3 regions of the Bacillus sp. JST-5 genome follow, and region 2 is predicted to be linked to each of the others. Evidence: riboswitches for the same ligand, from Rfam matches in the RefSeq annotation. Region 2 holds a riboswitch; each other region holds the start of a gene.

Region 1 (5,619 bases), on a different contig from region 2:
TAATGCCTCTTCAAATGTACATCCATGTTTCCGCATTTCCGTTAAAATAAAATTAGACGTTCCATTTAAAATCCCTTCAAGTTTTAAAATATGATTCGTTTTTAAAATGGAACATAAGGTGCTGATGATCGGTACTCCACCTGCAACGGTTGCCTCATACCGTACCGTCACCCCTTTTTCTTGCGCTAAGTTCACTAACTCAATTCCATGATGGGCAAGCATCACTTTATTAGCGGTAATGACGTGGCATCCTTTTTCTATAAATCTTTTTAAATACGTAAAGCATGGCTCCGTACCGACAATAGCTTCAAAGACAATTTGCAAATCAGGAATTTTTAGAATTTCCTCTATGTTATTAGTCACCAATACTTCTCGTTCAATTGTACGATCTTTCGTAATGTCTTTCACCAAAACGGCACAAATTTGAATCGGTTCTCCAATTAATTGTTCTAATCGTTTTTCATTGGTTTTTATTCCTTCGTAAACGCCCTGGCCAACTGTACCAAAACCTAAGATGGCAATCTTTTTTACGATCGGTCCCACCTCCTTTTCAATCTGTAAGGGCCCTTTGAATCATAGGACCCCATTGATCAAATTCGACTAAAAACCCATCATGACCGAACTTTGTCGGAACTTCGACGTAATTTCCATCATGAACATATGGCATATATTTTTCCATGACTTCCCCTTTATATAATAGGTCGCCTTGAAAACAAATGGATGTAAGTTTCGGTTGATATTGTTTAAAAACTTCTTCTAAATTTCCTCGATCTCTGCCAATGTCATGGCTGTTCATTGCGTGTAATAAATATAAATAACTGTTCGGATCAAATCGATGCAACAGCTTTTTCCCTTGATAATGCAAGTATGATTCAACTTGATAATATGGAGGCTGATGTAATTCCTGATGACGAATTTCTCGCTGAAATCGTTCTTCAAACAATTCCCCCGTTCGGTACGTAACCATTCCTACCATTCGAGCAATGGAAAGACCGTTGACATCCGAAGCGTTTTCGTAATATCCGTTTTTCCAATTAGGGTCATGCAAAATGGCTTCAATTCCGATTCGATTAAACGCAATACCGTAGTCACTCAAATATGGAGTTACAGCTAAAGCAATGACATGTTCAACGGTATCCGGATATAATACTCCCCATTCTAATGCTTGCATTCCTCCTAATGAGCCACCGATTACTGCTTTCACGTGGTGAATTCCAAGTTGAGCGAGAGCTTTTTTTTGAAAATGAACCATATCTCGGATTGTAAAGAACGGAAACTGTGTACGGTATTCCTTTCCTGTATCAGGATTGATACTTGTCGGCCCGGTGGAACCAGAGCATCCTCCGAGTACATTAAAAGTAATAACTAAATATTGATTCGTATCAATATACAGGTTAGGTCCTACCATTCCCCGCCACCAACCGGGATGGTCGTCTGTTCCATATGTTCGTTCATTCCCGGTTAGTGCGTGAAAAATTAAAATAACTGGACCATTTTTATTTCCTACCATTTCATAGGAGGCAAGTGTATCTTTTAAAACCTCCCCGCTTTCTAGCTGTATATCTCCAACAAAAATAGTTCCATATGTGTGTTCATCTGTTATCTTCTGCAACATAATGATTCGCTCCTATTTTTATACCGTTACAGCTGCCACCGCCTTTGTAATGGCTTGATCAAGATCTGCGATGATGTCATCAACATTTTCAATACCTATGGAAAGACGAATGAGTTCTTCTGTCACCCCAGTTAAAGCTAGCTCTTCTTTACTTAATTGTTGGTGAGTGGTTGATGCTGGATGAATAATTAATGATTTAGCATCTCCAACGTTAGCGACATGAGAGAACAAAGAAATATGATCGATTACCTTTCTACCTGCTTCTCGTCCGCCTTTAATACCAAATACAACCATTGAACCGAATCCATGTTTTAAATATTTTTGTGCTAAAGGGTATGTTGGATGATCTTCGAATCCTGGATATGTGACCCAGTCAACATCCGGATGGTTTTTCAAAAATTGGGCTACTTTCAATGCATTTTCATTATGTCGTTCTAAGCGAAGGTGCAACGTTTCTAATCCTTGAAGCAAATAAAAGGCATTTTGCGGACTTAAACAAGGACCTATATCGCGTAACAATTGAACACGGAGTTTTACTGCATAAGCTACGTTTCCTAAATCGGCATATTTGAGTCCGTTGTAGCTAGGGTCTGGTTCGATGAAACCTTTGAATTTTTCATTGTTCCAATCAAAGTTTCCTCCATCCACAACGACTCCTCCGATTGAGTTTCCATGGCCGCCGATCCATTTCGTAGCTGAATGAACAACAATATTGGCTCCCCATTCAATCGGCTTACATCCGTAAGGTGTAGCAAAAGTATTATCGATGATTAAAGGAATCCCTGCTTCTTTTGCAATGTCAGCAACGGCCTCTACATCAAATACTTGTAAACTTGGATTTCCGATAATTTCTCCATATAACGCTTTTGTTTTTGGAGTAATCGCTTTTCTGAAATTTTCTGGATCAATCGCATCAACAAATTTAACTTTTATCCCGAATCGTGGAAGGGTTAAGGAAAATAAATTGAAGGTTCCGCCGTATAAATTTGTCGCCGCTACAATTTCATCCCCTGTTTCAGCGATGTTCAAGATTGCTAACGTAATAGCGGACATTCCGGATGCAGTTGCCACTGCTGCTGTTCCACCTTCTAGTGCTGCTACACGTTTTTCAAAAACATCCACCGTTGGATTCGTAATCCGAGTATAAATATTTCCTGTTTCCGCTAGTGCAAATAAATTTTGTGCATGTTCTGTATCGTTGAATACATACGACGTTGTTTGGTAAATCGGTACTGCTCTTGATCCAGTGGCAGGATCCACCTCTTGCCCTCCATGAAGCAATAATGTTTCATCTTTCAATGAATTAGTCATTTCACATACCTCCTAAAGTTTTCATTAAAGGGTGATAAGTGAGTATTTGGCAGATGGAATGAGAGGGAAGAGGAAGGATTTAGTAGGATATTTGTAATAAAAAACCCTCTTCATAAGAAGAGGGCGTAGTTTTTAGTTCCTCCTCTTATCTCTCAGATCATTTTGACCTGTAGGAATTGGCACCTTTTCAAACACGTCGTTTGAAGGTTGCCGGGTTTCATCGGGCCTAGTCCCTCCACCTCTCTTGATAAGAGTCAATACTCACTTATGAAATTGTTGTTAAACTGAATTATAATGAACGGACAAATTCTCGTCAATCAAATTTTTATAATTTTTTAAATAATAATGCAATGATGATTATTCGACTATTTTGCTAACGAGTTTTGTTTTTTGCATAAAGCTTGTAAGTTTGAATAGTCTTGTTTGAAGTCCCAAACATTTCGTGCATGGCCAAAATAAAAGCCTCTTCCTAACGAAGAGGCTATGAAAAGAAGCATAATAATTGACGAATAATCTATATATATCAAACTTGAATTCTCTAAGTCAAAAAATTAGTCTTATAATAAACCAATTTCCCTTTGGTTGTTTAGATCATCGGTTGAACGATCCAAAAGAATTTTTGCCGCTCGTTGGATATCCTCCATTTTTAATTGTTGCCATTCCGTTTGATCACCCGATAAATTATACATCGTCTTAATATTTTCTCTTATTAAATAAGCTGCATAACTATGTGGAAATTGTTGATCATTCTTTGCTTCTGCTAATATATTTCCCCAAACTCTTCCTCTATCTTCCATTAATTCTACTAATTTCGCACGGTACTCAAGGACATATCCAGGTAGATTCGGATAATGCTCATAATCATAGAAATGTTGCGCTTCATGTTTCAGAAAGGAAACGTTGAACACTTCATCATCTAATGGTTCATATGCTTCTTTCACACAGTAAAGTGCATCTTCTTTTGCCCACCCTCCTGCATAATGTTCGCCAAACGTTGCATAATGAAGCCAGCTTTGCATGATAAAGTTGGACATAAATATTACATCTACATTTTGTGTTCCTAAAGGCAGTTCGACTATATAGCTTTTTTTCTCATTCGTTTTCCAAATAAATGGTCCACGAAAAGGGGCCGTTACTCCGCCTAAAAAGTTCCATCCTTTATCTTCAAAGATCGATTGCAGTTCTTTTTCCACTTCATCAATATTTGAGCATGCAGGAACGAGTTCACTTAAATGTTGAAAAAGCCATTTCTCTCCCTTTTTAACATCTAGCTTTTTCATTAAAACAAGTAGAAAATATGTCTGATAAATGGATAATACTGAGTTAATAAACGGATCCTCTAGTTTTGACGGTTCATCTTCCTTACATGTAATAAATCGCTCCATTAGTCTTCCTTTCCACCGAACGACTTCAGGATGATCATCGGGCAATTCGTTTAAATATTGGATTGCTCCTAGCACATCTCCATTAAATAAAAAGTGCTTCACGTGTTGACTCAAAACATCAGCACCTCATCTTCCCCTTATGTATGTCTATTAGACGGAATAGCTAGTTTTATTGTTACATACATAGTCATTATTTGATAGAATAGTCCATCCATATAAAAAACAAAAATCACCATTTTCCAAGATAAAAGAAAATGGTGATTGATCGATATCATTTTCGGGGGATCCATACGTTATAATATGGGGCGATTGAATTTTAGTGCATGGCTTAAAAAAGAATTTTGTTCAATTAACTCATTAACGCTGTATACACTTGGACATCAAGCTCTTTTGCCTTTTTTGGATTGTACGTTTTTACATATTCAGGCTCTTTTGTAATTTTTGCTCCCCAAAACATACTTTCAAATACAGCTGAAACTTCTAATTCAATTTTCGCTAGTTTAATTGCCACTCCGTCCATTTTTTCTTCTAAAATTTTTGCCATCCCATGAATGGAATAAACGGTTTCATTAGCAATAACGGTTAATACAACGTTCGGATTTGCTTCTATATTTTTATAAAGTCTTGATTGATTCGTGACTGAAAACCGAATATGTTTTTCATCGACAGCCTTCACCCATGAAATAGCTGTAACATTAGGAGTTTTCGTTTCCCATTCGATGGTAGTTAATAACACTAGTTTTTCACCTTCAAAAAATTCCACCAAATCGGGAGAGAGTTGTTTAGGTATCTCTTTTTGTGCCATCAACATTCCTCCTTATGAAGTCTTTGATTCTATTTGACGTTTCCCTAAATATGTTTCAGCAATTTTTTCATCATTCAATAAATCTTTTGCTGCTCCTTCCATCGCAATTTCTCCGCGATCTAATACACATGCACGGTCAGCGATTTGCAAAGCAGCTTTGACGTTTTGCTCGACTAAAATTATCGTTGTTCCAAACTCATCTCTCATATCTTTTAACAGATTCATAATATCTTTGACTACTAATGGTGCAAGACCTAATGACGGTTCATCCAACATCATGAGTTCTGGTTTGGCCATTAAGCCGCGTCCAATCGCAAGCATTTGTTGTTCACCGCCACTTAATAATCCACCAGGGCGATCTAACATCGTTTTCAACTTCGGAAAAAATGATAAAACATGTTCTAGATCATTATGAATGGATGCTTTATCTCGTTTATAACGATGATACGCTCCTAGCAATAAATTATCTTTAACGGATAAATCATCAAAAATTTGTCTTCGTT
Region 2 (5,619 bases):
GATTATAAAATTGAAAGTGTCCCTTGTCTTTTACTATTTGAACATGGAAAAATCGTCGAAAAAATTTATGCTTTTCATTCTGTCCCATACTTATTAGAAAGGTTAAAAAAGTAATCACCCGTGCGGTGATTTTTTTATTGAAAAATATTTAGTTTTCTTAAAAGTCTTTCTTTCTTTTTTTACTTATTAGTCTTTTCGAAAAAGTGAAAAAAATAGTTGCCTTTTCTTAGTGGAGGAGATAATATATTTAGGGATGCGAAATAAATGAGGGGCGGAATAGCGACAATGGCTTTTTTTCATGAATGGTCAAGTCAATTAAAAAGTTATAATCAAAATATTAAACTTGCGTTGTTAGCGAATATATTTGCAAACATCGGACTTGGCATTTTTATGGTTATTTATAATTTCTACATTCGAGAATTAGGATATTCCGAAAGTGTGAACGGTCAAGTAATTGCTATGACATCTTTAGCTACGGCACTTGCTCTTGTACCGGCAGGAATTTTAAGCGACAAACTTGGAAGAAAAAAAGTCATGGTGTTTGGAATTGTTACGTCTTGCATAATTTTATTTGCAAGAAGTATAGTGGAATCTCAAGATTTACTAATTGTCACTGGCTTTGCAACAGGTTTGACAGTTGCTTTTCTTCAAGTGTCTTCGATTCCTTGGTTGTCTGAAAACTCAAGTATCTCTCAACGGGTACACTTATTTAGCCTTCATTCCGCTATAATGACTGCCTCTACCGTAATTGGAAGCACATTAGGTGGTATTTTAACGGATTTATTCTCACTTTTCACAACAGAATTACAAAGCATTCGAATCGTTTTAATAACAGGAAGTGTCTTTTATTTATTGGCTTTTTTTCCAATTGTAAAATTAAAGGAAAGAAAAAAGAAGAAGGTAATTCCTACTGCTAGAAAAACTTCTTTCTTAAATTTAAAGGAACATAAAGGAAGTATAAAAATTATTGCTCTTTTTGCTATCGCTCAATTAATCATTGGTGTCGGTGCAGGACTTGTCATTCCATATTTAAATTTGTACTTTGCAGATCGTTTTCATGCTTCTACAACCATCATCGGAATGATTATTTCATTAGGTCAGGCAGTAACGGCTGTTGCCATGTTTATTGGGCCAATGGTAGTTAGAAAAGTAGGAGAAGTAAAAGCCGTTGTTTATTTACAAATGTTATCGTTGCCATTTCTCCTATTGACAGCTTATACACAAAATTTGTGGCTAGCAGCCATCGGATTTTTATTTAGGCAGGCATTAATGAATGCGGGAAATCCTATTCAAATGTCATTAATGATGTCTAAAGTGGATGATTCTGTTAAAGGATTGGCAAATTCGGTCAATCAAATGGTATTCAATTTAGGATGGGCGTTAATGGGACCAGTGTCAACTGGAATCGTCATTCAGTATGGATCTTATTGGGGATACGCAACTGTATTCACAATAACGGCTGTATTATATTTCATTGGTTCTCTCTACTTTTTTATTGTTTTCCGAACTTACAATAAACAAAAATTAGAAGACAAAATAGCAAAATCAAGTTAATAATAATTATTGAAATATTCCCAATTTACTAACTTTAATGATTGTTATTGACGATTATTTGTGTGGATGATAGAATCAGTTTCATCAATTGAATAACGTGAACGTTCTCTTATCAAGAGAGGTGGAGGGATGTGCCCTATGAAACCCGGCAACCGTCAATGAATCGTCATTGAAATGGTGCCAATTCACACAAAGCGTATGCTTTGAGAGATGAGAGGAAAAGGTTAGTTTAATTATGTTTGTTAAGCTTATCCCTTTCTGCTCTTAAAGCAGAAAGGGTTTTTTATTGCGTTTCAATACTATTACTTTAATTCGGGGAAACTTTCGGATAGAGGGTATATTGAGTGAGGAAGGTGAGGACATGATTTCTATTCAAAATGTAAAAAAAGTGTTTCGAACAAAAAATGGCGAGCTTACGGCCGTTAATGATATAAACTTAACCATTCAAGAAGGAGAAATTTTTGGTGTCATCGGTTACAGTGGTGCTGGAAAAAGTACTCTTTTACGAATGCTGAACGGCTTAGAGACTCCAACGTCGGGAACGCTCCAAGTCAATGGGAAAAACATTTCAAAAATTAAAGGAAAAGAATTAAGAAAAGCTAGACAAAAAATTGGGATGATCTTTCAGCACTTTAATTTACTTTGGTCAAGAACAGTCAGTGAAAACATTGCTTTCCCATTAGAAATCGCTGGTATTCCGAAAAAAGAAAGAGAAGAAAGAGTAGCCGAGCTAATTAAACTTGTTGGTCTAGAAGGAAAAGAGAAATCGTATCCTTCCCAATTAAGCGGTGGGCAAAAGCAAAGGGTAGGAATTGCAAGAGCATTAGCTAACCATCCAAGTGTATTACTTTGTGACGAAGCAACAAGTGCACTGGACCCAGAAACGACCGATCAAATCTTAGACCTACTTGTTAATATTAATAAAAAATTAGGCTTAACTATTGTTTTAATTACTCATGAAATGCACGTGATTCGCAAGATTTGTCATCGTGTGGCCGTCATGGAGAATGGAAAAGTCGTAGAACTGGGACCAGTACTTGAAGTGTTTAAAAACCCGAAAGAAGCTATAACAAAAAGATTTGTTCAACAAATTACCGAGCCAGAAGAGGCGAAAGATGCCGTCCAACATTTAATTGAAAAATATCCTAATGGAAAAATTGTAAAACTATCTTTTGTCGGGGATGTCGTAGAACAACCTGTAATAACGAACTTAATTAGAGAATATCCCGTCACTGTAAATATATTACAAGGGAACATATCGCAAACGCAAAACGGAGCATATGGGACTTTATTCATTCATCTAGATGGAAATGAATCATCTATTCAACAAGCGTTGGATTATGTTAAAAGCAAGAGCGTTGGAATTGAGGTGATTAAAAGTGAATAGTATTTGGGAAGATTTCTATTCCTCGGAGTTGGGTTTATTTCCAAACGTTAATTGGGAAAAAACTTTTGAAAAAACTCAAGAAACTTTGTACATGACAGGTGTTTCTATCGTTTTTATCTTTATTATTGGGATTCTATTAGGTCTATTATTATTTTTAACATCTAAAGGGAACTTATGGGAAAACCGTTTTGTTAACCAATTCATTGGTGGGATTGTGAATATTTTTCGTTCCATTCCGTTTGTTATTTTGATTGTACTATTGATTCCATTTACAAAAATTTTGGTCGGTACAATGATTGGGAAAGAAGCTGCGATTCCATCATTAATCATCGGTGCTGCACCTTTTTATGCAAGAATGGTTGAAATAGGATTGAGAGAAATTGATAAGGGGGTGATTGAAGCGGCTAGAGCCATGGGGGCAAGCACAACAACGATTATATTCAAAGTGCTGCTTCCAGAATCGATGCCAGCACTGATTTCAGGAATCACTGTTACCGCCATTGCATTAGTTGGTTATACAGCAATTGCAGGAGTTATCGGAGCTGGTGGACTAGGTGACTTAGCATACTTAGATGGATTTTCACAAAACAATAACGATGTAACATTAATTGCAACAGTATTTATTTTACTTATAGTTTTCATTATTCAATTTATTGGAGATTTTCTTACTAACTTAATTGATAAACGATAGGAGAGAAATGAAATGAGAAAATGGATAGCCGTATTAGTTACTTCAATTTTCATTTTAGCATTGGCTGCATGTGGAAATAGTGATGATAAAGACAATAAAACATTAGTTATTGGAGCAACAAATGAACCTCATGGAATGATTTTAGAAAAAGCAAAACCACTATTAAAAGAAAAAGGAATTGACTTAGAAGTAAAAGTGTTTAGTAAATATGAGTTGATTAACCCAGCACTCGCAGATAAATCTTTAGACGCAAACTATTTCCAACATATTCCTTACCTTGAAGCACAAATGGAAAAATTCGGTTATGAATTTGAAAATGCTGGCGGTATTCATATCGAACCAATCGGTGTATATTCGAAAAAATATAAAAGTTTAGAAGAGCTACCTGACGGAGCGACGATTATTTTAAGCAATTCAACACCAGATCACGGAAGAATTTTAACTCTATTAGAAGCAAATGGTCTCATTAAATTAAAAGACGGAGTAGATAAAATTACTGCATCTTTTGATGATATTGCTGAAAATCCTAAAAACATAAAATTCAAATATGATTACGCTCCAGATTTGTTACCAACTATTTTCAACAATAACGAAGGTGATGCGGTAGTCATCAATTCGAACTATGCGATTGATGCTGGTTTAAATCCAGTTGAGGATAATATTGCCATTGAAGATGCAGATTCTCCATATGTGAACGTGATTGCTGTTCGTAAAGGGGATGCAAAAAAAGAAGAAATTCAAGCGTTAATCGAAGTACTCCATACAAAAGAGATAAAAGATTATATTCTTGAAACATGGAATGGTGCAGTGGTTCCAGTTGATCAAGAATAATGAAGGGAAAAAGAATTTGTCCAAATACGGATAAATTCTTTTCTTATTATATATAGGAAATTTCTAGTACTTATAGCTAAAGCATAGATGTCATTTAGAATAAGCATACTATCCTTGAAAAAAAGGATAGGAGAGATGAAAAATGGAACAATTTGAACCTAGTAATAGTATTGAAGCTGCCCTTCATGAATTTAAACAAGGTTTAGGAACTTTTACTGAAAAAATGCCAAAAATAGCTAAACATTTTAATGAATTTAGTAAAGCTTGTTTTGAAGATGGAAAGTTATCGAAAAAACATAAACAATTAATAGCATTAGCCAATAGTGTTATAACCCAAGACGAATATTGTATCATTTATCATACAAAAGGATGCTTAGATGAAGGCTGTTCTGAAGAGGAAATTTTGGAAGCGATAGGGGTTTCAGCAGCATTTGGTGGTGGAGCGGCATTAAGTCAAGCAGTTACGCTTGTCCTAGAAGCAATTGAGACATTAAATCAGTCTAATCAATAATATTTTGAAAAGAGAGTTCTTTTCAACTCTCTCTTTTTTTGTATCTTACATAATGAAGATATAGATGTTATATTGGTAAAGTAAAGGGCATGAGTAGACTCTTGCATACATATGATCATACCCTTATTAAAGGATTGAAAAAGTTGCTAACACTTTTCATTTGTTATAAGATTGTAATGAGAATAAAATGAGAATGATTTGAAATCTTTCATTAAATAAGATTACGGAGGTATACAAATGGCAGTATTAACGATTAAAGATCTACATGTAGAAATTGATGGAAAAGAGATCTTAAAGGGAGTTAACCTTGAAGTTAAAGGTGGAGAAATACATGCAATTATGGGGCCGAACGGTACAGGGAAATCTACCCTTTCCTCCGCTATTATGGGCCATCCTAAATATGAAGTAACTAAAGGATCCGTTACATTAGACGGACAAGATGTATTAGAAATGGAAGTAGATGAACGTGCAAGAGCAGGATTATTCTTAGCAATGCAATATCCTAGTGAGATCAGCGGGGTAACAAATGCTGACTTTTTACGTTCTGCAATAAATGCTCGTCGTGAAGAAGGCGATGAAATTTCCTTAATGAAATTTATTCGTAAAATGGACGAAAAAATGGAATTATTAGAAATGGATCCTGAC
Region 3 (5,619 bases), on a different contig from region 2:
GGTTCTGAAGATTTTGCAGGAGAAGATCGTAACGATGCTTTTTTCGCCTATGAATTTTTAAAAGGGTATGAAAGAGTAAAAAATGGGAAGGTTCATGTTTTTGGATTTTCAAGGGGAGGAGTAATGGCATTATTTACAGCGATTCGATATGATGATGTCAGCTCTCTTGTTACATGGGGAGGCGTTTCAGATATGTTTTTAACATATGAGGAACGTGTGGATTTAAGAAGAATGATGAAAAGAGTCATTGGAGGATCACCGAACAAGAAATTTGATGAGTATAAAAAACGAACCCCATTATATGAGTTAGAAAATATCCATTGTCCCGTTTTAATTATTCATGGGTTAAAAGATCAAAATGTCTCTTATCAACATGCCTTACGATTAGAAAAGCGATTAAAGGAATTGAATAAACAAGTTGAAACATGGTATTGGGATGAATTTACTCATTACTTTCCTCCAGATGTTAATCGTAAAATTGTTCAACAATTAATTAAATGGATGAAACAAGTAGGAAAGTCTGATACGATGAAAATAGATTAAGGTGAAAGGGAGAGAAATGATGGGGATGCCATTTGAATTACAAACGGTGATTATTACAAATGGGTTTGAGAATAGACTCGATCAAAATTTTTTCGAATTAGTAAAGGATGGATATCATCTTTACCCACTACATGTCCCTATTCCTGTAAAAAGATCCATTGATGGTGATTTAACAGGAGAAGGAATTATACAAAAATTAGAATTGTCTGAAGGAAAAACAACTATTATTTATGAGTTATTAAAATTAAAGTCAATCAATTAAGCACTACATATAAAAATCCCCCGGAATACGTTTTTCCGGGGGATTATATTAACCAATTGGTCCGCCTAATTCCGCAATTTCCTTTGGAACGTTATTAAATTTCTTAAAGTTTTCACGGAATTGATTGGCCAATTCTTTCGCTTTCTTCATATAAGCTTCTTTATCTTTCCAAGTATTTATCGGTTGTAAAACTTCGTCAGGGACACCTGGTACATGGACTGGAATGTTTAATCCAAATATTTCATCTTTCACTGTTTCAACGTTTGAAAGTTCTCCAACTAATGCCGCTTGTACCATGGCACGGGTATAGGATAATTTCATTCGTGTTCCTACTCCGTACTCACCACCAGTCCAACCGGTATTTACTAAAAACACTTCCACGTGGTGTTGGTCAATTTTTTCTCCTAACATTTCCGCATATTTTGTTGCAGGTAATGGTAGGAAAGGTGCTCCAAAACAAGTTGAAAATGTTGCTTCAGGAGAGGTTACTCCACGTTCTGTTCCTGCAAGTTTACTTGTATAACCACTTAAGAAATGGTACATTGCTTGTTCTTTCGTTAATTTTGAAATTGGAGGAAGCACTCCAGTTGCATCGGCTGTTAAGAATAAAATGGTTGTCGGATGACCGGCAATACTAGGGTCAACGATATGCTCAATAGCTTGGATTGGATAAGCCGCGCGAGTATTTTCAGTTAATGAACCATCATCATAGTTAGGAATTCTTGTTTCTTCATCTAAAACAACATTTTCAAGCACTGAGCCGAAACGAATGGCATCGAAAATTTGAGGCTCTTTTTCTCTAGATAGATTAATACATTTTGCATAACAACCACCTTCAATATTGAAGACGCCATTAGCTGACCAACCATGCTCATCATCACCGATTAAGCGGCGATTAGGGTCTGCGGATAATGTCGTTTTACCTGTACCAGATAATCCGAAGAATAAAGCCACATCTCCTTCTTGACCAACATTGGCTGAACAGTGCATTGATAAAATCCCCATCTCTGGAAGAATATAATTCATTACAGAGAAAATGGATTTCTTCATTTCTCCTGCGTATTCAGTACCACCAATTAAAACGACTCTTTTTTCAAAAGAAATAATAATAAATGTTTCGGAATTGGTACCGTCAACAGCAGGATCAGCTTTAAATGTAGGAGCAGAAATGACAGTAAATTGAGCTTCATGATTTGCTAATTCTTCCATTGTTGGTCGAATAAATAATTGATGGGCAAATAAATTATGCCAAGCAAATTCATTGACTACTTGAATTGGCAAGCGATATTTTTCATCTGCTCCAGCAAATCCCTTAAATACAAAGACTTCATCTTTTTCTTTTAGATAGTTGATCACTTTTGTATATAATTTAGTAAAAGCTTCTTCGGAAATTGGTTGGTTAACAGAACCCCAATCAATTTTATCCTTAATTGAAGACTCTTCGACGATAAATTTATCTTTAGGTGAACGTCCAGTATACTTTCCAGTTGTAGCTCTTACTGCTCCTGTGGAAGTAAGGACACCTTCTTTTCTTTCTAACACTTTTTCAACTAATTGAGGAACAGATAACTGTACATGGATATTTTGGCCGGATAACAACTCATTCAATTCAGTGATAGTGCTGACAGAACTCATTAGAAAACCTTCCTTTTCGAAATATTTCTAAAAACATCTGAAAATAGTATAACACATTAATATGAATAGTCTATACTAATTGTTCTTTTTTCATTGAATTGTTAAAAGTTTTTCACATTAAAAGTAGCGACTATTTCCAGACTATAAAACGTCACATATATATAATAAGAAGAAATGAATCAGAAGAAAAGGGTTTAAGCAAAAGAAATATAAAAAATAGCGAATATTGACTATAGTATTTGTTTACAACATGGAAGAAATAAGTTGACATTGTTAAACAAGGTCAGTTATGATTTATGATTGAACGGATACTCTTATCCCGAGTTGGTGGAGGGACAGGCCCTATGAAGCCCGGCAACCAGCTTAAAATTATTTTTAAGCAAAGGTGCTAACCTGATGCAAGGTTTTCAATTCCTTGATCGATAAGAGTGAGAGGCAAATAATAACATTATACCTTTCCTCGAGGAGGAAAGGTTTTTACATGTCATTGCGATGATTACATAGGAATAATCTAAAACATTTGCCTTTGTTAATAACATTTTTTATAAATTATGAATGTTTTCTTCATACTAAAAGGGAAAAAAACAGTGTATCCGTTTCGCTATGTATTTGAATATATATAACCATTGCCAATTATCCGCCTTTCATAAAAAGTGGTCGGAGACAAGCAATGAATATGAAGGAGGGTTAACATTGACAAAACGTCGCTTATTTACTTCTGAATCCGTTACAGAAGGACATCCGGATAAAATTTGTGACCAAATTTCGGATGCAATTTTAGATGAAATTTTAGCTAAAGATCCAAATGCTCGTGTAGCTGCTGAGACTTCAGTTACAACTGGACTTGTGCTTGTAGCTGGGGAGATTACGACAAATTCATATGTTGACATTCCAAAAATTGTTCGTGATACTATCCGAGAAATTGGATATACACGTGCAAAATATGGTTTTGATGCTGATACTTGTGGTGTCATTACTTCTATTGATGAACAATCTCCAGATATAGCCATGGGTGTTGATAAAGCGTTAGAAGCAAGAGAGGGCTTAATGACTGATGAGGAGATTGAAGCTATCGGTGCAGGCGACCAAGGGCTAATGTTTGGATTTGCATGTAATGAAACAAAGGAACTCATGCCACTTCCAATTTCTTTAGCTCATAAATTAGCGAGACGATTAACGGAAGTAAGAAAAGAAGAAATATTACCATATTTACGTCCGGATGGAAAAACACAGGTGACGGTTGAATATGATGAAAATAATAAACCGGTAAGAATCGATACCATTGTCATCTCAACTCAACACCATCCAGAAATTACACTTGAACAAATTAAACGTAATATTAAAGAATATGTCATTGACCCAATTGTTCCAAAAGAATTCATTGACGAGCAAACGAAATTTTTTATTAATCCAACTGGTCGTTTTGTTATTGGAGGGCCACAAGGGGATGCTGGTCTTACTGGACGTAAAATTATTGTAGATACGTATGGTGGATATGCTCGACATGGTGGTGGAGCATTCTCTGGAAAAGATCCAACAAAAGTTGACCGCTCAGCTGCATATGCTGCAAGATATGTTGCTAAAAATATTGTAGCTGCAGGATTAGCTGATAAATGTGAAGTTCAATTAGCCTACGCTATTGGTGTAGCACAGCCAGTCTCAATTTCCATTGATACTTTTGGTACAGGGAAAGTAAGTGAAGATGTTTTAATTGATGTCGTTCGAAAAAACTTTGACCTTCGTCCTGCTGGAATCATTAAAATGCTTGATTTAAGAAGACCAATATATAAACGTACAGCTGCATATGGACACTTTGGACGTACAGATATTGATCTTCCTTGGGAAAAAACAGATAAAGCTGAAATTTTAAGAAAAGAATGTTTAGGAAAATAAAAAAGAATAATGATTTGTTGTATAATTGGTAAAAAGAAGTTACATTTTTAGTGTAACTTCTTCTTTTCTATATATGTCTAATAAAAGGGAATTTGCGTCTATTCAGCAGATCTCCCATTTACAAACAAAATTACTTTTTAATTTATTATAAGGATGTGGACGTATTTCATGTGTGGCTTTATTGGTTGTATAACAAATCATTTTGGACAAGTTAATGAAGAGGAAGTAAGTTCAATTAAAAATATGAATAAAATGATTCATCATCGTGGACCTGACGAAGAAGGTTACTATTTTGATGAATATGTATGCTTTGGCTTTAAACGATTAAGCATTATAGATTTAGAATCAGGTCAGCAACCATTATCTTATAATAATGATAGATATTGGATTATATTTAATGGTGAAATTTATAACTATATTGAGTTAAGAGAAGATTTGATAAAACAGGGGGATGTTTTCTCTACTCATTCAGATACGGAAGTTATTTTGGCTCTATATAACCGTTATAAAGAAAAATGTGTTGAAAAACTTCGTGGAATGTTTGCATTTGTCATATGGGATAAAGAAGAAAAAACGTTATTTTGTGCGAGAGATCCTTTTGGAATTAAACCATTCTTTTACAAAATGGATGGAGAAAAACTTTATTTTGCTTCAGAAAAGAAAAGTATATTATTGGCAATGAAAGAGGACAAACTCAATCATGATTCCCTGCAACATTATTTAACGTTCCAATTCGTACCGGAACCATATACGATGTCCGTACAAATTGAAAAATTATTGCCAGGTCATTATATGATCAAAAAAATAGATGAGCCGTTAAAAATTGAAAAATATTTTTCTGTAACTTTTCATCCTGTATTAAAAACTGAAGAAGAATGGGTCAAAGAAATTAGAGATGTATTATATGATTCAGTGAATGTCCATATGAGAAGTGATGTTCCTGTTGGATCGTTTTTATCAGGAGGAATTGATTCTTCCATCATTGCTACAATTGCCAGGGAATTCCATCCGAAAATTAAAACATTTTCTGTAGGATTTGAAAGAAAAGGATTTAGTGAAATTGATGTGGCAAAAGAAACAGCTGAAAAATTAGGCGTCGAAAATTATAGCTATGTAATCACTCCAGAAGAATATATGAAAGAGTTCCCGAGAATTATATGGCATATGGATGATCCATTGGCTGATCCTGCCTGTGTTCCCCTCTATTTTGTCTCTAGAGAGGCAAGAAAACATGTAACTGTTGTTCTTTCAGGTGAAGGAGCAGACGAATTATTTGGTGGGTATAA

The links. A riboswitch is a leader RNA that binds a small molecule or an ion and turns the genes downstream of it on or off. The one in region 2 is predicted to bind S-adenosylmethionine.
Region 1: it holds a riboswitch for S-adenosylmethionine, as region 2 does, so the genes downstream of both, AC3ASS_RS05205 (O-acetylhomoserine aminocarboxypropyltransferase/cysteine synthase family protein) here and AC3ASS_RS01395 (methionine ABC transporter ATP-binding protein) in region 2, are expected to answer to the same signal.
Region 3: it holds a riboswitch for S-adenosylmethionine, as region 2 does, so the genes downstream of both, metK (methionine adenosyltransferase) here and AC3ASS_RS01395 (methionine ABC transporter ATP-binding protein) in region 2, are expected to answer to the same signal.

The regions. Positions count from the first base shown of each region.
Region 1 is NZ_JBYLHW010000015.1:19,976-25,594, forward strand. Features, by position in the region: gene AC3ASS_RS05195 (homoserine dehydrogenase) at 1-543, opposite strand, end outside; gene metX (homoserine O-acetyltransferase MetX) at 551-1,615, opposite strand; gene AC3ASS_RS05205 (O-acetylhomoserine aminocarboxypropyltransferase/cysteine synthase family protein) at 1,634-2,926, opposite strand; SAM riboswitch class I at 3,069-3,180, opposite strand; gene AC3ASS_RS05210 (hypothetical protein) at 3,484-4,425, opposite strand; gene AC3ASS_RS05215 (pyridoxamine 5'-phosphate oxidase family protein) at 4,661-5,116, opposite strand; gene AC3ASS_RS05220 (ABC transporter ATP-binding protein) at 5,129-5,619, opposite strand, start outside.
Region 2 is NZ_JBYLHW010000003.1:16,926-22,544, reverse strand. Features, by position in the region: gene AC3ASS_RS01405 (thioredoxin family protein) at 1-114, shown strand, start outside; gene AC3ASS_RS01400 (MFS transporter) at 286-1,554, shown strand; SAM riboswitch class I at 1,661-1,771, shown strand; gene AC3ASS_RS01395 (methionine ABC transporter ATP-binding protein) at 1,916-2,941, shown strand; gene AC3ASS_RS01390 (methionine ABC transporter permease) at 2,943-3,632, shown strand; gene AC3ASS_RS01385 (MetQ/NlpA family ABC transporter substrate-binding protein) at 3,645-4,463, shown strand; gene AC3ASS_RS01380 (carboxymuconolactone decarboxylase family protein) at 4,606-4,974, shown strand; gene sufC (Fe-S cluster assembly ATPase SufC) at 5,212-5,619, shown strand, end outside.
Region 3 is NZ_JBYLHW010000043.1:15,940-21,558, forward strand. Features, by position in the region: gene AC3ASS_RS09650 (alpha/beta hydrolase family protein) at 1-543, shown strand, start outside; gene AC3ASS_RS09655 (DUF2584 domain-containing protein) at 563-805, shown strand; gene pckA (phosphoenolpyruvate carboxykinase (ATP)) at 854-2,440, opposite strand; SAM riboswitch class I at 2,752-2,869, shown strand; gene metK (methionine adenosyltransferase) at 3,134-4,333, shown strand; gene asnB (asparagine synthase (glutamine-hydrolyzing)) at 4,502-5,619, shown strand, end outside.